One region of the Mesorhizobium sp. CA7 genome, then DNA from elsewhere that is predicted to be linked to it. Evidence: predicted binding sites of a transcription regulator. Region 1 holds the regulator's gene; each other region holds the start of a gene.
The links. The regulator PhoB, encoded in region 1, activates phosphate uptake and scavenging genes when phosphate is short. The targets are predictions, from matches to a motif close to TGTCATNNANCTGTCAT.

Region 2: the regulator PhoB is predicted to act here: its motif matches at 1,964-1,980, upstream of LB552_RS14170 (LTA synthase family protein).
Region 3: the regulator PhoB is predicted to act here: its motif matches at 2,986-3,002, upstream of LB552_RS29305 (PhoX family protein).

Annotation. Positions count from the first base shown of each region.
Region 1 is NZ_JAIUHH010000022.1:17,836-25,042, forward strand. Features, by position in the region: gene LB552_RS26475 (sugar ABC transporter permease) at 1-1,179, opposite strand, end outside; gene xylF (D-xylose ABC transporter substrate-binding protein) at 1,412-2,452, opposite strand; gene LB552_RS26485 (ROK family protein) at 2,720-3,961, shown strand; gene phoB (phosphate regulon transcriptional regulator PhoB) at 4,295-4,984, opposite strand; gene phoU (phosphate signaling complex protein PhoU) at 5,001-5,708, opposite strand; gene pstB (phosphate ABC transporter ATP-binding protein PstB) at 5,729-6,532, opposite strand; gene pstA (phosphate ABC transporter permease PstA) at 6,529-7,207, opposite strand, start outside.
Region 2 is NZ_JAIUHH010000006.1:48,549-55,755, forward strand. Features, by position in the region: gene fabG (3-oxoacyl-[acyl-carrier-protein] reductase) at 1-497, opposite strand, end outside; gene fabD (ACP S-malonyltransferase) at 800-1,753, opposite strand; gene LB552_RS14170 (LTA synthase family protein) at 2,029-3,954, shown strand; gene LB552_RS14175 (NAD(P)/FAD-dependent oxidoreductase) at 4,154-5,326, opposite strand; gene LB552_RS14180 (class I SAM-dependent methyltransferase) at 5,323-6,123, opposite strand; gene LB552_RS14185 (type III polyketide synthase) at 6,091-7,207, shown strand, end outside.
Region 3 is NZ_JAIUHH010000032.1:489-7,695, reverse strand. Features, by position in the region: gene LB552_RS29325 (SulP family inorganic anion transporter) at 1-1,260, opposite strand, end outside; gene LB552_RS29320 (helix-turn-helix domain-containing protein) at 1,394-1,663, opposite strand; gene LB552_RS29315 (phosphatase PAP2 family protein) at 1,755-2,456, opposite strand; gene LB552_RS29310 (hypothetical protein) at 2,475-2,813, opposite strand; gene LB552_RS29305 (PhoX family protein) at 3,066-5,063, shown strand; gene LB552_RS29300 (GNAT family N-acetyltransferase) at 5,116-5,796, opposite strand; gene LB552_RS29295 (MarR family winged helix-turn-helix transcriptional regulator) at 5,793-6,284, opposite strand; gene LB552_RS29290 (phosphatidylglycerol lysyltransferase domain-containing protein) at 6,517-7,207, shown strand, end outside.

The sequences.
Region 1 (7,207 bases):
CGACGTGCCGCCGATGACCGCCGCGGCGATGACCAGCAGTTCATCCAGCGTCCCCAGCGCGTTTGTCGAGGAGTTCTGCCTGGCCGACGAGATCGCCGCCGCGATCGTCGCCAGCACGCCCATGATCATGAACACCTTCATGGTGATCCAGCGCGTGTTGATGCCGGCAAGATTGGCGGCTTCCGGATTGCCGCCGATGGCAAAGACGTAGCGGCCGAATCTAGTGCGCTTGGTGACGAAGGTCATGATCAGGCCGACGGCGACCGCCATCAGGACCGGAATGGCGATACCGTGCGCGATGAACAGCCCGCCTTCGGGCACGATGATGTTGTTGGCAGCGGCGTAGCGGTTCACGATGCCGACCGGCCACGGATAGGAGTTGGCGAGCCACACCGCGCCCAGGATGACCGCGCAGGTGACCGTGGCAAGCAGCGTCTCGGCCCAGACCGGACGCAGGGGGAAGCGGAAGCGCTTGCGCTGCACGCGGCCGTTGAAATGCATGAAGATAACCGCCAGGCAGGCGACGATACCGACGGCCCAGCTCCATCTGGCGCCGATCGAGCCCGCCGGGCCGCCGCCCATCAACTGGAACGTGGCGTCGAGCGGCGCAACGGTCTGGCCGCTGGTGACCCACCAGGCAGCGCCCCGCCATACCAGCAATCCGCCCAGCGTGACGATGAAGGCCGGCACTTCGAGATAGGCGATAACGAAGCCCTGGAAGGCGCCGATGATAAGGCCGAGCGCCAGGCCGATCAGCAACGCCAGAACCCAGATCCAGGGGTTTCCCAGTTCAAGCCCGACGAAGCGAACCAGGAAATGCGCCTGGGCAAAGCCCATGACCATGCCGATCAGCCCTTCGGCCGACCCGACCGACAGGTCGATGTTGCGCATGACGATGACCAGCACCATGCCGGAGGCCATGATCGCCACGGCCGAAGACTGAACCGACAGGTTCCAGAGATTGCGCGGCGTCAGGAACGTGCGGCTGTCGAAGTCGAGCGGATTGACGCCAAGCCGCAGGCTGGAAATCACATGCAGCCCGATCCAGATGAGGAGCAGCGCACCGATCATGCCCAGCATGCGGGTGTCGAGCTCGGTCGCCTTCAGGAACCGGGCAACAGTGCCGAGTTCCGACGCTCGCGCGGTGTCCGCCGGTTGGGTAGACGTCGTGTCGGTCATGATTTCCTCCCACCGGCTTGCCGTCTGGCGCGGATGCCGGAACTCAGCCTAGAAGCTATCCGCCTGAGGCAGAACGGCAAAATCTTTTGAGAAAACGCCGCGGCTTTAAGGCAATCCCAGGAAAAGTGCGTAGCGGTTTTCCGTCCGGGATTGCGGCAACAAAAACCAGGAGCGGTTCATTGAACCGCTCCTGGCCGCGGCGCAGGTATTTTTGATCGAACGTCGGCAAGGCTCAGTTGCAGACCTGGACGCTGCCGGCGGGCACGCCCGCGCAGACCTCGTCCTTCTTGATCCAACCGGCGTCGATGACGACGTTGAGATTGTCCTTGGTGATCGCGACCGGCGTCAGGAACAGCGACTTGACGGTGTTGCCGCCGGGCGTCGTGAAGTCCTTGGCGCCGGCGATGTCGCCCATCTTCTTGCCGTCGGCGAGCTGCGAGGCGATCTCGGCGGCGTTCTTGCCGAGCTCGCGCGCGTCTTTCCACACCGACACGGTCTGCGTGCCGAGCGCGATGCGGTTGAGCGCCGCGTGGTCGCCGTCCTGGCCCGAGACCGGCACGGTGCCGGCCAGCCCCTGCGCCGTCAGCGCCGCGACAACGCCGCCGGCGGTGCCATCATTGGCAGCCACGACCGCGTCGACCTTGTTGTCGTTGGCGGTCAGGAACTGCTCCATGTTCTTCTGCGCGTTGGCCGGCAGCCAGCCGTCCGTGTAGGCCTCGCCGACATTCTTGATCTTGCCGCTGTCGATTGCGTCCTTCAGGACTTCCATGGAGCCCGCGAACAGGAAGTCGGCGTTCGGATCGGAGCCCGAGCCCTTGATGAAGACATAGTTGCCTTCCGGCTTGGCCTTGAACACCTCGCGGGCCTGCATGCGTCCGACTTCCTTGTTGTCGAAGGTCAGGTAGAACACGTCCTTGTTCTCGATCAGGCGGTCATAGCCGACGACCGGGATTCCTTCATCGAGCGCCTTCTGCACTGCCGGGCCGATTGCCGAGGCATCCTGCGCCAGGATGATCAGCGCGTTGGCGCCCTGCGAGATCAGGCTTTCGACGTCGGTCAGCTGCTTGCCCGGATTGGACTGCGCGTCGGCCGAAATATATTTGTCTCCGGCGGCCTCGATGGCGGCCTTCATCGCTGCTTCGTCGGTCTTCCAGCGCTCTTCCTGGAAATTCGACCACGACACGCCGATCACCTTGTCCTTCGCCTCGGCGACGGACGCCAGCGTCAGCGACATGGCAACGCCCGCCAGAATGGCGGCTGCAAATTTCTTCATGATATCCTCCCTGCGCCGTGCGGCGCGACCCAGACTGGCCCGAAGGCCGGCACAGAGGCTTTTTTTCGAGCCTCAAAAAAATAGTGGTCCAGCACAACAGCGCTGTCAACCGAGATTCTGATGGGTTTTGATGGGCTCAGGCATTTTTTTCGGCATCCGCAATAAATAATGACATCGCCCCTGGCTTCTGCCACAATCCCTAGCGTGTCAGCGACAGGCCATGGCATTATCACAAGGCCGCGATGACTGGGGAGGACGTGCGAAACGATGTCGGTCGGAATCCGCCACGACGATTTGCGCCGGCGCAACCGCGCCATGGTGATTTCGGCGGTACGCCGCGCCGGTCAGCCATCACGGACCGAAATTGCCGCCACCACCGGGCTCAGCCACTCGACCATTTCGGCGATCTCCGCCGACCTGATCCAGGAGGGCATTCTCACCGAAAGCAAGGCCAGCGAGCCGACGGCGTTGAAACGCGGCCGGCCGCAGATCGGCCTGGCGCTGAACCCTGAAGCCGCCGCGGTGCTGACCGTGGTGTTGTCGCTGAACTTCCTGTCGGTCGCCGTGATCGACTATGCCGGCCAAGTTGTTGCCGAGGAGCAGCAGCGCCTGGACACGCTTGTTATGCCCCGCGACGAGCTGATCGGCGAATGCGTGGCGATCGTGCGGCGCCGGCTGCAGGATCCCGACCTCGACATTGGCAGCGTCGCCCGCATCGCCATGGGCATTCAGGGCATCACCGATTCGCATGCGCGCTCCATGCTGTGGTCGCCGATAACGCCGCTGACCGACATTCCTTTCGCCGACATCCTAGAGAAGGAGTTCGGCATCTCCGCCACCATGGAGAACGACTGCAACATGATGGCGGTGGCGCTGCAATGGCGCGACCCGGAGCGCTATCGCGACGACTTCATCGCCATCCTGTTGTCGCACGGCATCGGCATGGGTCTCGTGCTCAAGGGTGCGCTGTTCACCGGCACGCATTCATCCGGCGGCGAGTTCGGCCACATGATTCACCGCCCGGGCGGGGCGCTTTGCCGCTGCGGCCGCCGCGGCTGCGTCGAGGCCTATGCTGGCAACTATGCGATCTGGCGCAGCGCCATGAAAATGAGCGAGGACGCCGAGCCGGTCGACGTCGGCGACGCCGACATGCGGGCCCTTGCCGCGAAGGCGCGCGAGAGGGACGGCCCCGAACGGGAGGCTTACCGCCGGGCCGGCGAAGCGCTTGGTTTCGGTCTCGGCAGCCTGTTCGCCCTCATCGACCCGGCGCCCGTCGCCATGGTCGGCGTCAGCGCGGCCGCCTTCGACCTGATCGAGCCGGCGCTGCGCGAGGCGATCGCCCAGACGGCCGGGGGCCAGCACTCCGAATCGATCTCCTTCGACACCGAGCCGAACGAACTGCCGCTGATCCGCGAAGGCTGCGCCATGCGCGCGCTGACCTTCGTCGACCAGGAGATTTTCGCACCCGGAGGCCAGGCAAGAGCGGGGACGGGAAAGAACGTGGCCTGAGGCAGCCTTGAAGAGGTCCGGGGACAGCAGCAGACGCTTGAAATTAGCGAAGGGAAGGCCCCGCAGCTTCGTCATTCCAGGGCGGAGCAGGAGCGAAGCTCCGTCGCGGAGACCCTGGAATCCATGCCGCTACCTCACGCGTCGAGCGCAGCGGCACAGAATTCTGGACTGTCGCAACGCATCGACATCACGGAATGGATCCTCGGGTCTGCGCTGCGTCGCTGCGCTCCTTGCTCCGCCCGTGGATGACGAAGCACAAGCGTCTCGACTAATCGCCAATGCACGCGATCCGATGCTGGAGACAGAATCCATCAGCGCCTCGGCGCCTTAGCCCTAATCTTCCCTGATCGCGTAACCTGCGCCTCGGATGGTACGTATGACGTCCGGCATGCGGCCGTTGTTGACGGCCTTGCGCAGCCGCCCGACATGGACGTCGACGGTGCGTTCGTCGATATAGATCGTCTCGCCCCAGACATTGTCGAGCAGCTGGCTGCGCGAGAACACGCGGCCGGGGTGGCGCATCATGAATTCGAGCAGCCGGAACTCGGTCGGGCCGAGCCTGATCTCGCTCTTCTTGCGGTAGACGCGGTGCGACTCGCGGTCGAGCACGATGTCGCCGACCTTGAGCACGCTGGACAGCACCTCCGGCTTGGCGCGGCGCAGCAGCGCCTTGACGCGCGCCATGAACTCCGGTGTCGAGAACGGCTTGACCAGATAGTCGTCGGCGCCGGTCGAAAGGCCGCGCACGCGGTCGCTTTCCTCGCCCCGCGCCGTCAGCATGATGATCGGCAACCGTTCGGTCTCAGGCCTCATCCTGAGACGCCGGCAGAGCTCGATGCCGGAAACCGCCGGCACCATCCAGTCGAGCACGAGCAGGTCGGGAACGTTTTCCTGAAGGCGGATTTCGGCCTCGTCGCCGCGGGTCACCACTTCGACCTGGTAACCCTCGGATTCGAGATTGTAGCGGAGCAGCACCCCAAGCGGCTCCTCGTCCTCCACCACCATGATGCGTGGCGCGATCATTGGCAGGTACCCTTCGTCAGGCCGCCGGCGCCGACATTGTCGTCTCGTCCTGCTTGGGACGATTCGCGGGCAATTGCGTGCCGGTCAGCACATAATAGGCATTCTCGGCGATGTTGGTCACATGGTCGCCGATGCGCTCGAGATTCTTGGCGCAGAACAGAAGATGCGTGCAGGCGGTGATGTTGCGCGGGTCTTCCATCATGTAGGTCAGGAGCTCCCGGAAGACGGATGTGTATTTGACGTCGATGCGCTCGTCGTCGTTGCGAAGCTTGGCCAGCGCCGTGGCGTCGCCCACCGTATATTCCTGGATCACGGCCTGGACCTGGATCAGCACCAGCTGCGCCATGGAATCGATCGAATGCGTGAGGTCGCGCGGCGCGGCGCTGACGCCGACCGAGCCGACGCGCTTGGCGATGTTCTTGGCGAGGTCGCCGATGCGTTCGAGGTCGCCCGCCATGCGGATCGAGCCGACCACATTGCGCAGGTCGTCGGCCATCGGCTGGCGCTTGGCGATCAGCGTGATGGCACGGTCGTCGAGCTCGCGCTGGCGCGCGTCCATGATGGCATCGTCGGAAACGACGCGCTGCGCCATGGCATTGTCGGTCTCGAGCAGGGCCTTGGTCGAAGCGCCGACCATCGAGCTGGCGAGATCGCCCATGTCGTTGATGAGCCGGCTGATCTGCCTCAGATCCTCGTCGAAGGAAGCGACGGTATGTTCGGCCATGATGATGTCCTCGTATGAGCTCAGCCGAAGCGGCCGGTGATGTAGTCCTGCGTGCGCTTTTCGCGGGGCGAGGTGAAGATCTTCTCGGTCCGGTCGAACTCCACCAGCTCGCCCAGATACATGAACGCCGTCTGCCGCGACACGCGCGCCGCCTGCTGCATGTTGTGGGTGACGATGACGATCGTGTAGTCGGCCTGCAGCTCGTCGATCAGTTCCTCGATCTTGGCGGTCGACAGCGGATCGAGCGCCGAGGCCGGCTCGTCGAGCAGGATGACCTCGGGCTTCACCGCAACGGTACGGGCGATGCACAGGCGCTGCTGCTGGCCGCCCGAGAGGCTGAGGCCGCTGGCGTTGAGCTTGTCCTTGACCTCGTTCCAGAGTGCTGCGCGCTTCAGCGCCTGCTCGACGCGGCTGTCCATCTCGGCCTTGCTGATCTTCTCATAGAGCCTGACGCCGAAAGCGATGTTCTCGTAGATCGACATCGGGAACGGCGTCGGCTTCTGAAACACCATGCCGATCTTGGTGCGCAGCAGGTTGAGGTCCTGCGAACGGTCGAGGATGTTCTTGCCGTCGAGCAGCACCTGGCCCTCGGCGCTCTGCTTCGGATAGAGCTCGTAGATGCGGTTGAGCACGCGCAGCAGCGTCGACTTCCCGCAGCCCGACGGGCCGATGAAGGCGGTCACGCTGCGCTCGGGCAGGGACAGGTTGATGTCCTTCAGCGCCTTCGACTGGCCATAGTAGAAATTGAGGTTCTTGACCTCGATCTTGGCCTTCTCGACGGTCGTGTCGGCTGCGTTCAGGTCGGTGGACAACATCGGTTTCATCTGTCCTCTCTGCGTCCGGTTAGGCTGCGGGCGATGATGCTCAGCCCGAGAACCGTCAGGGTGATTATGAGTGCGCCCGTCCAGGCCAGTTGCTGCCATTCCTCGTAGGGGCTGAGAGCGAACTGGAAGATGGTTACCGGCAGGCTGGCCATCGGCGCATTGAGATTGCTCGACCAGAACTGGTTGTTGAGCGCGGTGAAGAGAAGCGGCGCCGTCTCGCCGGAGATGCGGGCGATCGCCAAAAGGATGCCGGTGACGATGCCGGAGAGCGCCGCGCGATAGGCAACCGAGCGGATCACTACCCAGCGCGGTGCTCCGATGGCGGTGCCTGCTTCGCGCAGCGCGTTGGGCACAAGGTTCAGCATGTCCTCGGTGGTGCGCACCACGACGGGGATCACCAGGATCGACAGCGCGACCGCGCCGGCAATCGCCGAGAAGTGCCCCATCGGCCGCACCATCAGCTCGTAGACGAACAGGCCGATGATGATGGAAGGCGCCGACAAGAGGATGTCGTTGATGAAGCGCACCACCGTCGTAAGCTTCGAGAAGCGTCCGTATTCGGCCATGTAGGTGCCGGCCAGCACGCCGATCGGCGTGCCGACGACGATACCGATGATCGTCATGACGATGCTGCCGTAGATGGCATTGAGCAGGCCGCCGGCATCGCCGGGCGGC
Region 2 (7,207 bases), on a different contig from region 1:
AGCGACTTGGAAAAGCCGATCATGCCCGCCTTGGAGGCGCAGTAATTGGTCTGGCCGGGATTGCCGGTGACGCCGACCACCGAGGTGATGTTGATGATGCGGCCATGGCGGCGGCGCATCATCGGATGCGTCAGCTCGCGGGTCAGCCGGAACACCGCGGTGAGGTTGACCTCGATCACGCTGTCCCAGTCCGCGTCCGACATGCGCACGAACAGGCCGTCCTTGGTGATGCCGGCATTGTTGACCAGGATGTCGACGCCCTCGAGATCGGCCTCCGCTTTCTGGCCGAGCGCCTTGACCGCGTCGCGGTTCGTCAGGTCCGCCGGAAACAGTTTTACGCGGTCGCCCAATTCGCCCGCCAAGGCTTCCAGCTTCTCCACACGGGTGCCATGCAGGCCGACGATCGCGCCCTGGCTGTGCAGCACCCTGGCGATCGCCTCGCCGATGCCTCCCGATGCGCCGGTGACGAGCGCCTTGCGGCCGGTCAGTTCGAACATATCTTCAACCTCATTTTTCCAGACGGCTGCAAGCAGTCGCGTTCCGTATACGTCATATCGTCCAAGTCACGCTAGACAAGCGTCGGACATTGGCGAAGGCCTCCTTCCCGTCGTCATCCACGGGCGGAGCGGGAGCGAAGCGGACGCGTAGACCCGAGGATCCATGCCGTGACATTGGCCGAAGGATGCAACGGAGCAGAATTCTGCACCGCGGCGGCACTTCCAAGTCACGGCATGGATTCTAGGGTCTGCGCTGCGTCGCTTCGCTCCTTGCTCCGCCCTAGAATGACGAAAACGGGGCCTCACCCCAAAGCCGCCAGCGCGGCCTCGACTTCCGCCGCCGTGCCCACCGCGCCGGTGGCGATGTCGCGGTTGATGCGGCGCGCCAGGCCCGACAACACCTTGCCTGCGCCGACTTCGTAGAGGCTCGCAACGCCGTTGGCGCCAAACCATTCCACTGTCTCTCGCCAGCGCACGCGGGCGACCACCTGCTCGACCAGGCGGCGGGCGATCTCATCGGGGTCGCTGGTCGGGGTTACGGTGACGTTCGAGACGATCGGCACCACCGGCGCGGATTTCGCGACACCGGCCAGCGCCTCGCGCATTATATCGGCGGCAGGCGTCATCAGCGCCGAATGAAAGGGCGCGGAAACCTGCAGCATCAGCGCCCGCTTGGCGCCTTTTTCGGTGCACAGCCTCGCCGCCAGCTCGACCGCCGGCCTGGCGCCGGAGATCACCAGCTGGCCGCCGCCATTGTCGTTGGCGACCTGGCAGACGGAGCCGTTACCGACCTCGCGAGCTGCCTCGGCGCAAGCGGCCTCGACGTCGGCCTGTTCCAGCCCGATGATCGCGGCCATGGCGCCCTCGCCGGGCGGCACCGCCGCCTGCATGGCGTTGCCGCGGGTCCGAAGCAGCCGCGCCGCATCGCCGACCGAAACGAAGCCTGCCGCGGCAAGCGCGGAATATTCACCAAGCGAATGGCCGGCGACATAAGCCACCTTGTCCTTCAAAGAGAAGCCGCGCGCTTCGAGCGCCCGCATCGCCGCCAGCGACACCGCCATCAGCGCCGGCTGGGCATTGGCGGTCAGCGTCAGCCTCTCTTCCGGCCCTTCCCAGATGAGTTTCGACAGTTTTTCGCCGAGCGCTGCGTCCACTTCCTCGAAGACGCGGCGTGCTTCGGGGAATGCATCGGCGAGGTCCTTCCCCATGCCGACGGCCTGGCTGCCCTGTCCCGGAAAGGTGAATGCGACGGCCATTTGAGGTCTCTCCAGAGGCTGGTTTTGTCTGCCTCTGGCGCAAGGCGGACAGCCAAGTCAAGCCCGCAGGCGTCTCTTCGGCCTGCATTTCGGTCGGAAACCTGGCTGACTGCCTGTTCCAAAAGGCCTTTTACTTGATCACACCTGATGAAAACCGCTCACGTTTAGTTTGCTGGCTCTTCTTATTTCCGCCACAGGCGCTAGCTTTGCGTGACATTTCGATGACAGTGGCGTGACGCGAGTGGAAGACGCGTGACAAGGGCCGGGGAAGCAAAGTGGCAAGGATCAGGAAAGGCGCGGCCAAACCCGCGCCGCAATTTTTGGAAGACGATCCGTCCACCGGCTATCTGCCGGGACGAGCCTGGCCGACCGTACGCTACGGCCTGTCGACGCTTCTTGCCTCAGCCCTGCTTGTATTCGCGATCGAGCTGATCGTACGCGGCGATTTCTTCGGCACGGTCGATTTCTTCATGCAGCCCTTCAAGCCCGGCTGGACCACCATCGTCGTCTTCGCCCTGGTGCTGCTCGGGCTGGACGCCATACTCGGCCGAAGCCACCAGAGCCTGATGATCGTGGCGCCGCTGACGCTGGCGCTGGCCTTTGTCGGCCACCAGAAATCGCGTTACCTCGGCGACCCGCTCTATCCCACGGATTTCCTGTTCGCCCGCCAGATCATGGCGCTGATGCCGCTCCTGGTGCGCGAACGGCCATGGACGGCCGTCATGCTGGCGGTCGGCATCGTCGGCGGTCTGACGCTGCTCTTCTACGGCTGGCGGACCTGGCGCCGGCGAGTGCCCATCCTCAGCCGCAAGGGCCGCCTGGCGCGGCTGGCGCTTGCCGTGCCGCTGCTCGCCTTCTTCGTCTCGATCATGGACTACGCCACCTTCTCGTGGACGCGCGACCGGCTGCAGATCATCCCGATCATGTGGGACCAGAAGGAGAACTACGCCTCCAACGGCTTTGCGCTGGCCTTCGCGATGAACGTGCCGATGGCGCATGTCGCGGCGCCGCCCGGCTATTCCGAGAAGACGATGTCCGCGATCCAGCGCCCCGACGTCGCCGCTTCCATGCCGGACGAGAAGCCGGATATCGTGGTGGTGATGAGCGAATCCTTCTGGGATCCGACGCACCTGCCCGGCGTCACCATCAAGCCCGACCCGATCCCGACGGTCAGGGCGTTGCGCTCCGGCTCGATGTTCTCGCCCGAGTTCGGCGGCATGACCGCCAATATCGAGTTCGAGGCGCTGACCGGCTTTTCCAACGCCTTCCTGCCGGCCGGCTCGATCCCCTATCAGCAATATGTGCGCACCCCGACCCCGTCGCTGGCGACCTTCCTGAAGAGCCAGGGTTATCGGGCGCGCGCCATCCATCCCGGCACCAACTGGTTCTGGAACCGCGGCGCCGTCTATGCCGATTTCGGCTTCAACGACTTCCGCTCCGAAGAGACGCTGCCGCCGATGGAAAAGCGCGGGCCGCTGGCTTCCGACGCGGCGATGACCGACGAGATCATCCGCGAGGCCGACACCAGCGACGATCCGGTGTTCCTGTTCGCCGTCAGCCTGCAGAACCACGGTCCTTACGAGCCCTACCGCTACTACAACCCGACGCATTCGATCGACGCGCCGATCAGTTCCTGGGCGCGGGAATCGCTGCTTTCCTATGCCGAGGGGTCGGCCGACGCCGACCGCGGCCTGCAGCGCCTGATCGACTGGGCGAAGGCCCGCCAGCGGCCGACCATCATTGCCTTCTTCGGCGACCATCTGCCGCCGCTCGGACCCGTCTATGTCGAGACCGGCTTCCTCAAGGACAATGTCGCGCCGCGCAAGGAGCCGGCGGTCGCCGCGCTCGAACACCACGATACGCCTTTGGTCATCTGGTCGAACCGCTCCGGTCCGGTCGAGAACATCGGCTCGGTGAGCCCGGCCTTCCTGCCCTATCATATCCTGACCACGGCAGGCATCAGCCACCCCTATTACACCGGCTTCCTCGGCGCGCTGCGTGAACACTACCGGGTGGTCGACCGCAACCTGCTCCTGTCGCCCGTGGGCGAAGCAACGCCGGATTGGGCGAGGCAGAAGCAGATCGATCCGAAGATCAACGATTTCCGGCTCATCCAATACGACATGATGTTCGGCAAGCGGCTCTCGGCGCCCGACTTCTTTCCCGAGACGGTGAACAGGCTGGTTGCGCATACAAGCTGAGCTGAGCGGCGGTCACAACCGATCGCGGCTATCCCGGTCCTTGGCGGGAAAGTTTCGATGCCGGGCCTTGGAAAGGTTTTGTCGCTGCGATTTAGAGCAATTCCAGGAAAAGTGTGAGCGGTTTTCCGTCCGGAATTGCGTAAAAAACAAAAAGATAGGGCGTTTCGCCGTTTCCGTGAAACGGTGAAAGCGCTAGACGTCAAAAGCCTGGAACGGGCTGGACCTTTCCACTCAGCCGAGCGCCAAGCGTCAAAGCGGCCGGAAAATTCTTGATCACGGCGCGCATGGCCGACGCGCCACCTGGCCCAAGCGCTATTTTGGCAATCAAGGCCGCGGCACGCAGACGGGTCGAGAATTGCCGACGCCATTCGCGTTCGTAGCGATGCCCGGCGGCGTCGCGGTCCTCGCGACGTTTGCCCGATGCGATCAGTTCTCGCGCAAGCAGCCAGCCCGATTGCAGCGCCATCGAAATCCCTTCGGCGATGACAGGATGCGACTCGCCCGCGATGTTGCCGACACGGAAGATGCCCTGATCGTAACCGGCCCGGATGCCCGGATGAATCGGTCCCGCAGCCAGCCATGGGCCATCCAATTCGGCACCTGCCAGCGCAGTTCGCACGCCTCGGCACGAGGCCAGGACGTGGCGCGACACCGCATCCGCCGCCGCAATATTCCCAAAGCGCCGGCGCAGCCCGGATAGAACATCGCGGCGGATACAGCAGGAGATTGAAACCCGGCCATGATCCGCAGTTACCATCCCGCCATAGCCGCCTGGGAATACCAGCAGCGGCATCAGATCGGGCGCCAGCGCGGCGCCGGTAAAATGCGCCTTGAAGCCGAAAAGGTCGGAGGGTTGGCTCGTTCTTTCAAGCTGGCTCGGAAGTTTCCCGGCTTCCCAGGATCCGTGCGCGGCAATGATGACGGGTGTGCTGAGCAGCTTCTGTTGCTGGTCAGATTCCACAGTCAGAAATTGCAAGTCATCGCGCCGGCAGATGGCGACTGCCTTGCAAGGCTGGAGGATCTCGACACCCGCACGTTCGGCAGCCTGCAGCAGGATGGTGTCCAGACGATCGCGGCCGAGCGCGCGGCCGAGACCCATCTTGGCGCTCGGCATTCGCGCCTGCGCCGAGACATCGCCCGAAAAGAACCCGACGCGCCTTATCTCGGGGCCGGCTTCCGCGCGCCAGCTCTCGCCGACGCCCAGCTGATCGAGCAAGGCAAGGCTGGTGCCCGACATGAATTCGCCGCAGACCTTGCGGCGAGGAAATACCACCTTCTCCACCATTGCCACCGACCAACCATGTTGGGCGAGTGCAATGGCGGTGGAACTTCCGGCAGGACCGGCACCGATGACAATTGCGTCGTGCATCATTTCGTGTCGAGCGTGCTCGCGCCGACAAAACCTTGCGTAAACAGGCCTCTGCGGCGCTCCATCACGGGCGTTCCACCTGACAGTTGCCACAATTGTGAAAGTTCCGTGCCGCGAAAACCGGCGCGCACACTTTGCGCTGCATCATTCAGCGTCACCGCGCAGGCGCCGATCAATCGCAGGAACCGTGTCGCCACAAGCGGCACCTTGGCTCTCAACGGCTCCGTGGCGACGAGCATCGGGGCCATCGTCATCATCCGAGAAAACAGCTCCTGCAGGCGCATGTCGTCGAAGTGGTGGAGGATAAGGTTGGCGCAAACAAGGTCGAAGGGCCTGTCCTGGGTCCAATCGAACAGATCCGCAGTCACGGGCTGCGCCCGCCAGCCCAATTCAGCGAAAGAGCTGCGCAAGTCCTCGCCTATCAAGCCGATCCTGTCGACCATGACGATCTCGACGTCGGGCCAATGGCGCGCCATCAGCCGCGCCACCGCCAGCATGAACTTTCCGTCGCCGGCGCCTATTTCGAGGATGCGCAGCGGCGGCTTTTGCACGTTTTGCCGCATCAGCGATGCCATGATCCTGGCCTGGAACATCAATGCATTGATGCGAACGAGATCGCGACGGGATGCAATCGCACGGGGATCGTCAGCCGGGAGGCCGTCAAGGAGTTCTGGCTCCAGATGCCGGACGTCTATGTCGGTCATGCGATGGATCGGAAATCTAGCTTCAGCCGACAATCCGGCAAATAGAATTCGGGTCGTATCTTCATGGCCGCGCGCTGCTGGTCGCGGAACCCGCATTTGAACCCAACCCGGATAGCGAAGAAAGTCGGTCCCTTCATGCGAGATCGGAGGCTGATATCACAGTTTGCTAATGAGAAATATCGGCACCGCGCAATAAAATGCTCTATGCAGGCGTTTACCTTAGGAACGCTTCTCCAATTCGCAGACCTTATGAGCCCGATTGCGCTCATGCTCGGAGCTATTTTGTCCCCTCAAGCGTATCTGAACGGCATTGCCACTTGTGTCCCCGAACATGACGTGCATCGGTTCTTCCTCGGCTATGGAGCCTCGCTGCTTGAAAACGACGCGCAGCGCCTTGCGCTCTTCGAGCGAATGGTCGCTCTGGCCGGGATCGAACATCGTTATTCCTGCTTTGCGCCTGCCGACGATCCGCGCGGCGGGGCAATCGACCGCGACGGCACCTCGGTCAGAGGCTCGTTCGCCAGCACCGCAATGCGTATGCGGATGTACGAAGCCGCCGCACCGGAGCTCGCGCAAAGGGCCGTCGACAGACTTCTGGCCAACGACGACCGCTCGCTGATCACGCATTTGATCGTGACGAGCTGCACCGGCTTTTCGGCGCCCGGCATCGACCTCGAGCTGGTGCAGCGATGCGGCCTGTCGACGTCGGTCGAGCGCACCATCATCGGCTTCATGGGATGCTATGCCGCCATCAACGCCTTGAAGCTGTCGCGCCACATCGTGCGATCGGATCCGAAGGCCCGCGTGCTGATCGTCAACATCGAATTGTGCACGCTGCATTTCAAGGAAGCCACGGAGCTCGAAAAGCTGATCTCGTTCTGTCTATGGGGCGACGGTTGCGCGGCCTCGCTGGTGACAGCCGAGCCGCACGGCATCCTGCTCGAAAGCTTCCACGCGATCGTGGCGGCGGAACGCAAGGAGCTGATGAGCTGGAATATCCGCGACGACGGCTTTGACATGGTGCTGTCCGGGCAGGTTCCCGGTGCCGTCCGTGAGACGCTGCGCAACGAGCATCCGGCCATCCTCGGCGGCAGGCCCGCCAAGGAGATCGATTTGTGGGCGGTCCATCCCGGCGGCCGCTCGGTGCTCGACGCGGTCGAGCGGGCACTCGAACTGAAGC
Region 3 (7,207 bases), on a different contig from region 1:
CAGCGCAAAGCCGACCACGATGCCGGTGGTGAGGTCGCGGAAGATGACAAGTCCGAAGGTGACCAGAAGCACCAGGGCGTCGCCCCAGGACGATCGGATCAGCGCCAGGAAGGCGGGCTTCTCCACCATGTTCCAGGCCACCGTGGCCAGCACCCCGGCAAGCGCCGCCAGCGGGATGTAGCTGGCAAGCGGCGCAGCCACCAGCATGAACAGCAGCAGGAAGGCGGAATGGAATATTCCCGACAACGGTCCATGCGCGCCCGCGCGGATGTTGGTCGCCGTGCGCGCGATCAGTCCAGTCACGCAGATCCCGCCGAACAGCGCCGAGCCGATATTGGCGATGCCCTGTGCCACCAGTTCGCAGTTGGAGCGGTGCCGTCGTCCGGTCATACCGTCCGCGACCACGGCGGAAAGCAGCGATTCGATTGCTCCGAGCAGAGCGAAGGAAATTGCGTCGGGCACCACGGAGACGAGCTTCTGCGCATCCAGCGCCGGAAGAGCCGGATCCGGCAACATCCGCGGAATGCCACCGAATTGCGTTCCGATCGTCTCTACGGGAAGACCGAGAAGCGTCGTCGCCAGCGAGGCCGCCGCCACCGCGATCAGGAGGCCCGGCCACGAAGGGCGCCAGCGCTTCATGGCCACGATGATCCCTATCGTCAGCGCGGCGAGCGCAATGGCCGCCGGGTTTGCCGTTCGGGCCGCCTTGCCGAGCGCGATAAGCCGCGGCAGCAGGTCGCCTGGCTCCTTGCCCGGCAGCGTCAGGCCGAACAGGTCGTGCAACTGGCTGGACAGGATGATGACGGCGATGCCCGCGGTGAAACCCACCGTCACCGGATACGGAATGAACTTCACATAGGCGCCGAGCCTCAGATAGCCGGCCGCGAGCAGGAAGACGCCGGCCATGAGCATTGCCAGGATCAGCCCGTCGACACCGTGCCGGTCGACCGTCGAGGCCACGACCACGATGAAGGCGCCAGCGGGCCCGCCGATCTGGAAACGGCTGCCGCCAAGCGCGCCGACTATGAAACCGCCGATGATCGCCGTAAACAGTCCGCGCTCGGGCTCCACATGCGAGGCGATCGCGATCGCCATCGACAGCGGCAACGCCACGATGGCGACCGTCAGGCCGGCGATCACATCGGCCCTCAGCTGCTTGAGGTGGTAGCCCTCGCGCAGCACCGTCACCAGCTTTGGTGTAAACAGCTCGGCGAAGGTCGGCCGTGCTTGGTGGTGAATTGCCCGCCCCGCCTGATCCATGAACTGCTTCCGCTCCACAGGGCGGCGGGATCGTCGGCTGGATGTCGGCGGTCGCCGTCGCGATAAAACCGTTGCGACGCCGCATCGCTGCCCGAAAACCGGCAACGGTTCCCGAGACGGACACGGTTGCGGCTCAGCCCTGCGGGTTCTGCGCCACGGTGGCCTTGAGGCGCACGCCCCTGCCGCCGCGTTCGCTGGTCTGGTTCTCGCCGATCAATTCCACCCCGGCCTCATCGAGGGCATGGATGACCTTCATCAGCGTGTCGACGACGCCTCGCACAACGCCCTCGCTCGCTTCCATGCGCTGTATCGTCGGAAGCGAGACGCCGGCGCGCTCGGCAAGCGTTCGCTGGTCGATACCGGCCAACGCCCTTGCGGCGCGCATCTGCGCAGCAGTGATCATCGGCCAGAACCTTTGTCTGAGTCTGCGATACCAATGGATAATACAATCATAGTGATGTTTCAAGTATCATCTAATATGGGTGAGACATTGGTTATTCGCTATCCTTGACGACTTTGCGTCGCTGCAGCAGCCGCGCCGCAAGCCAGCACAGCATGGCCCAGGCAAAGCCCGCGCACCAGCCTGCAAGCACGTCGGAGGGCCAATGCACGCCGAGATAGACGCGGCTGGCGCCGACCAGCACGGTGGTGAGCACGGCGAGGCAAAGCACGAAGACTTTCGTCCTGCGGTCCGGCAGGAAGCGGGCCGCCAAGGAACCGAGCGTCAGATAGGTCACCGCCGACAGCATCGCGTGGCCGCTCGGAAAGGACAGCGAGGTCTCGGTGACGAGATGCGAGACGAGATCGGGCCGCGGCCGGTCGACCTCGAGCTTGAGCAGGCTGGAGAGCGCTTGCCCGCCGGCGACGGCCGCGAACATGAATAGGGCTGTCGAGGGTCTGCGGATCAGGAGCAGATAGAGGATGGTCGCCGTCGTGATCAGCACCAGCACAGCGGTGCTGCCCAGCGCGGTGATGTCGCGCACCGCGCCCTCCAGCCAAAGCGGGCCGATCGGGCTGTCCGGCTGGCCGGCGCGGCGGAAGGCGAGCAGGATCTCCGTATCGAAGGTATGCGGCGTCGTGGCGCGCGCCACCTCCATGAGTTCCACCAGGCCCCATAGCCCGCCGGCAATCACCAGCCCGGCCAGCAGCACCGGGAATTCCAACTTGTTGAGGAGCGCGTTGGCGGTCGATTTCATTCGGGCCCTCGGGTCCAGCTACAGCCGCTGGATATAGGGCCCGAGCGTGATCAGCGCGACCGCGGCGATCGCCAGCACCATGCCGATCGCCTGCAAGGCATTGAGCCGTTCGCCGAAGAAGGCGATCGCCACGACATTGACCGCGACAAGCTGGATCACCGCCGATAGGCTGAACGACACCGACATGCCGAATTCCCGCACCAGCCTCAGCATGATCAGATTGCCGGCCGAGTAGAGCGCCAGCGTCAAAAGCAGCTTGGCCAAGCTCGGCGCCAGCCCCCATTGCTTGGCCGCCATCGCCGCCAGCAGGAATATCACGGTCGAAATGCCGAGCTGCGCCAGTCCCCAGAAACTCACCTTGCCGCCCCCTTTTTGAAGCGCCGTCGCCACGCCGGCCAGCCCTTGTTTCCCGAAGCGGGCGATGTCGTCAAGCTGACCACAGCCAAGCGCAGGCGCTCAAGGGACTGAAGCCGGGTGTCGCAAAAGCCGCCGCGAGCCGGCAAACACTATTGCGGTTCTATCACGGCAGTGTCACGAAAATGTGATCGGCGCGCTTTAGGGGTCGAAGGGTCAAAATCCCCAGCCACTCAAGAAGCCAGAGGACAACTCATGACCGTGACCCCTGAGACCCGTTTCCGGACCAGCCAGCTCGAGGAAAATGACGGCCCGCCGGTCAACCCGACCGACAACCGCACCATGGGCGAGATCATCGCCGCGCGTTTCTCGCGCCGCGGCTTTCTCATGGGGTCGCTGGCCGTGTCGGCCATCGCCGCCACCGTCAGTCCGCTGGCGCTGATTGCGGCCGACGAGGCGCGCGCCGCCGAGGCTTCGGCCTTCAAGTTCGACGAGCTCGAAGCCGGTATCGACGACAAGCACCATGTCGCGCCCGGCTATGACGCCGACGTGCTGTTGCGTTGGGGCGATCCGCTGTTTGCCGATTCCCCCGACTTCGATCCGCTGAAGCAGTCGGCCGAAGCCCAGGCAAGACAGTTCGGCTACAACAACGACTATGTCGGCTATATTCCGATCGACGGCTCGGCCGAGCACGGCCTTTTGGTCGTCAACCACGAATATACCAACCCGCATCTGATGTTCCCCGGCATCGTTTCGATCGTCGAGAAGGACGGAAAGAAGAAGGCCGAGGTGGCGCCGCTCTCGAAGGAGCAGGTCGATGTCGAGATGGCCGCCCATGGCGGCACCATCGTCGAGATCCGCAAGCAGGACGGCAAATGGCAAGTGGTGCGCGACGGCAAGCTCAACCGCCGCATCATGTCGACCACCGAGATGGCGCTCTCCGGCCCGGTGGCGGGCCATGACCGCGTCAAGACCAATGCGGACCCGTCCGGTACCAAGGTCATCGGCACCCTCAACAATTGCGCCGGCGGCGTCACGCCCTGGGGCACCTATGTGATGGCCGAGGAGAACATCCACGGCTATTTCTCGGGCGAATTGCCGGAAGGCCACAGGGAAGCGGCCAATTACAAGCGCCTCGGCATTCCGGAAGGCGCCTATGAGTGGGGCGCGCATTACGACCGCTTCAATCTTGCCAAGGAGCCGAACGAGCCCAATCGCTTCGGCTGGATCGTCGAGGTCGACGTCAACGATCCGAACTCGACCCCGAAGAAGCGCACCGCCATGGGGCGCTTCAAGCATGAGGGCGCCGAATCGATCGTCGCCAAGGACGGCCGCGTCGTCTTCTATCTCGGCGACGACGAGCGCTTCGACTATGTCTACAAATTCGTCACCGCCGGCACGTTCAACCCCAATGACCGCGCCGCCAACATGAACCTGCTCGATGACGGCACGTTGCATGTGGCCAAATTCGCCGAGGACGGCTCGGTCGAATGGATGCCGATCGTTTTCGGTCAAGGCCCGCTGACGGCGGAGAACGGTTTTGCTTCCCAGGCCGACGTTCTCATCGAGACGCGCCGCGCCGCCGACCTGCTCGGCGCCACCAAGATGGACCGGCCGGAGGACATCCAGCCCAATGCCGGCAACGGCAAGGTCTATGTCATGCTGACCAACAATTCCAAGCGCAAGGCCGAGCAGGTCGACGCCGCCAATCCGCGCGCCGAGAACGCTTTCGGCCACATCATCGAGATCGTCGAGGATGGCGGCGACTTCGCCGCCACCAAGGGCAAATGGGAAGTGCTGTTGAAATGCGGCGATCCTTCCGTTGCCGATGTCGGCGCCACCTTCTCGACAGCGACCACCGCCCATGGCTGGTTCGGCATGCCGGACAATTGCGCCGTCGATTCGGCCGGGCGCCTGTGGGTCGCCACCGACGGCCAGGGCCCGAAGGCCACCGGCCGCACCGACGGTCTCTGGGCGGTCGATACCGAGGGTGCCGCGCGGGCAACGTCGAAACTGTTCTTCCGCGTGCCGATCGGCGCCGAAATGTGCGGCCCGCTCTTCGCGCCGGATGACCAGACAGCTTTCGTCGCCGTCCAGCACCCGGGCGACGGTGGCGAGGACTGGGAAGGTTTCAGCCGCCCATCCTATTACGAGGACCCGTCGACCCGCTGGCCGGACTTCAAGCCGGACATGCCGGTGCGGCCGTCCGTCGTTGCGATCACGAAGCAGGGCGGCGGCAAGATCGCCGTGTGACCTTGTAGCCGAGACGTCGAGAGGGAGGATTTCGATCAAATCCTCCCTTTCGTTACTCCGCGCGTTGAACCATGGCCATGTTGATCTTGCTTCTCAAGCGGAAGCCGATGGACTCGTAAAGCCTGATCGCCGCAGCGTTGCTCTCATAGGCGTGCAGGTATGGAACCTCGCCGCGTGCCGCGATCCGGCCGGCGACGAACACCGACAGCAGGCGGGCAAGGCCGCCGCCGCGGAAATCCGGATGCGTGCACACGCCGCTGAGTTCCGAGTATCCGGGCTGCTTCATGCGCTCGCCGGCCATTGCCGCCAGCCTGCCGTCGATCCTGATGCCCCAGAAATCGCCGAGGCTCAGCGCCTCCAGCGTGAAGGGACCGGGCTTGGTAAGAGACGCGAGCGCCAGCATTTCCTCGGCATCGTCTTTTTTCAGCTGCCGAATGCGCTCATCGGAAGTCACCGGCATCGGCGCTTCGGCGATCATCTGCACCAGCGGCGCTGCCGAGATCGTGGAGATTTCCGGCGGCAGGGCGATCTCATCCGCCTGAACCAGGACGGCTGTTTCGCCCGACGGGAGAAGCCAGGTCAGCGCTTGCAGGCTGTCCGCATCGTCGGCGGCAGTAGCAGCGAAAGGCACGATCGACGGACGATATCGCCTGGCAAGGTCGCCGCCTTCGGCGAAAGCCTGGTGCCGCGTTGCAAGCGCGCTCCAGATGGGGCGGTCCAGAACATGTTTCACGATGCGGCCAGCTTGGCATTTTCGACGCGGCGATGGAGCGGTGTTGCGGCAAGACGATCCTCGATTGCCGCAAGCTGGCCGAGCAGCGGCCCGGAAAGATCGGCGCACAAATCCCCCACGGCATTCTCGATGCTCGGCCAGATCTCCCGCTTCGCCTGGTCGACCAGACGCCGGCCGTTGCGGCTCAGCGAAACGATCCTGCGACGCTGGTCGTCTTGCGAAGGGTTGACCTCGACCAACCCCAGTTCGGCAAGCAGCGCCACGCTGCGCGTCACGCCCGGTTGCGCGATGCCCAAGGATCGGGCCAGTTCGCCGACCGGCACCGGGCCCAGCCTGTCGAGCGCGGCGAGCAGCGGGTATTGGCTCGACTGAATGCGCGTGTCCAGGCGGTCGAGCACGCGTTGCGTGTCGGCCTGCAGCTGCTCGCCTATGCGCTTCATCCGGCTGCCGAGGCAGAGAAAGCCGAGGGATCGGAGGACGTCTTCCATAATAGCCCAGCCATGTATCGATAATTTGATATATACATGCCATGGAAATATCAAGCCGATCTTTGCATGTCCGTTGCGGCAGCCGATGGGCGATTCGGACGCTTTGGGACATTTGCCCTTCATTCGCCGCCGATTGCATCCTATATCGCGCTGACGCGACGCGGCCGGCGGCGGTCGCCGGCGATTCGCGACCTGAGGGCGGCAGGTCATCACTTCTTGGCACGCGGAGCTCATGGCGCCCCTGCGCATCCATTTCGACAGGCTTCTCGATGCCGTGGCACCCAAGGTCCCGCGACGCGACCTGACGGACGACGAACGCCTGGCGCTAGTGCGCCGTTACGGCGATTTCTCGCTCGCCTATTCGACGGCCGTGCAGCAGAAACTGTCCTATTTCAGCGATGGCGACGGCTACATCGCCTTCGGCACCAAGATGAGCCATCATTTCGCGCTTGGCGATCCGGTGGCAGACCCGGCCGACCGCCCGGCCTATATCAAGCGCTTCGTCGAGACCGCAGGCAGCCCCTGGTTCGTCCAGGTCGGCGCCGACACGGCCAAGGTGCTCGCCGGCCTCGGCTACCAGGTCAATCGCCTCGGCATCGACACCAGGCTACCGCTGCCTGCGCATGATTTTTCCGGCAAGCGCAACGAGACCGTGCGCTATTCCGAGCGCTGGCTGACGAAGAAGGGTTTTACCCTCACCGAGGACAAGGGCAACGGGCTGCAGGACGAGATCAAGCAGCTTTCCGCCGACTGGCGCAAGGAGCGCATCATCAAGCGCTGGGAAATGGGGTTCCTCAACCGTCGTTTTTCCGAAGAGATCGGCGCCGACATGCGGCGCTTCCTCCTGCACGGACCTGAAGGCCGGCTTCTCGCCATCCTCGACTTCGACCCGTTGTTTCGCGACGGCAAGGTCATCGGCTACA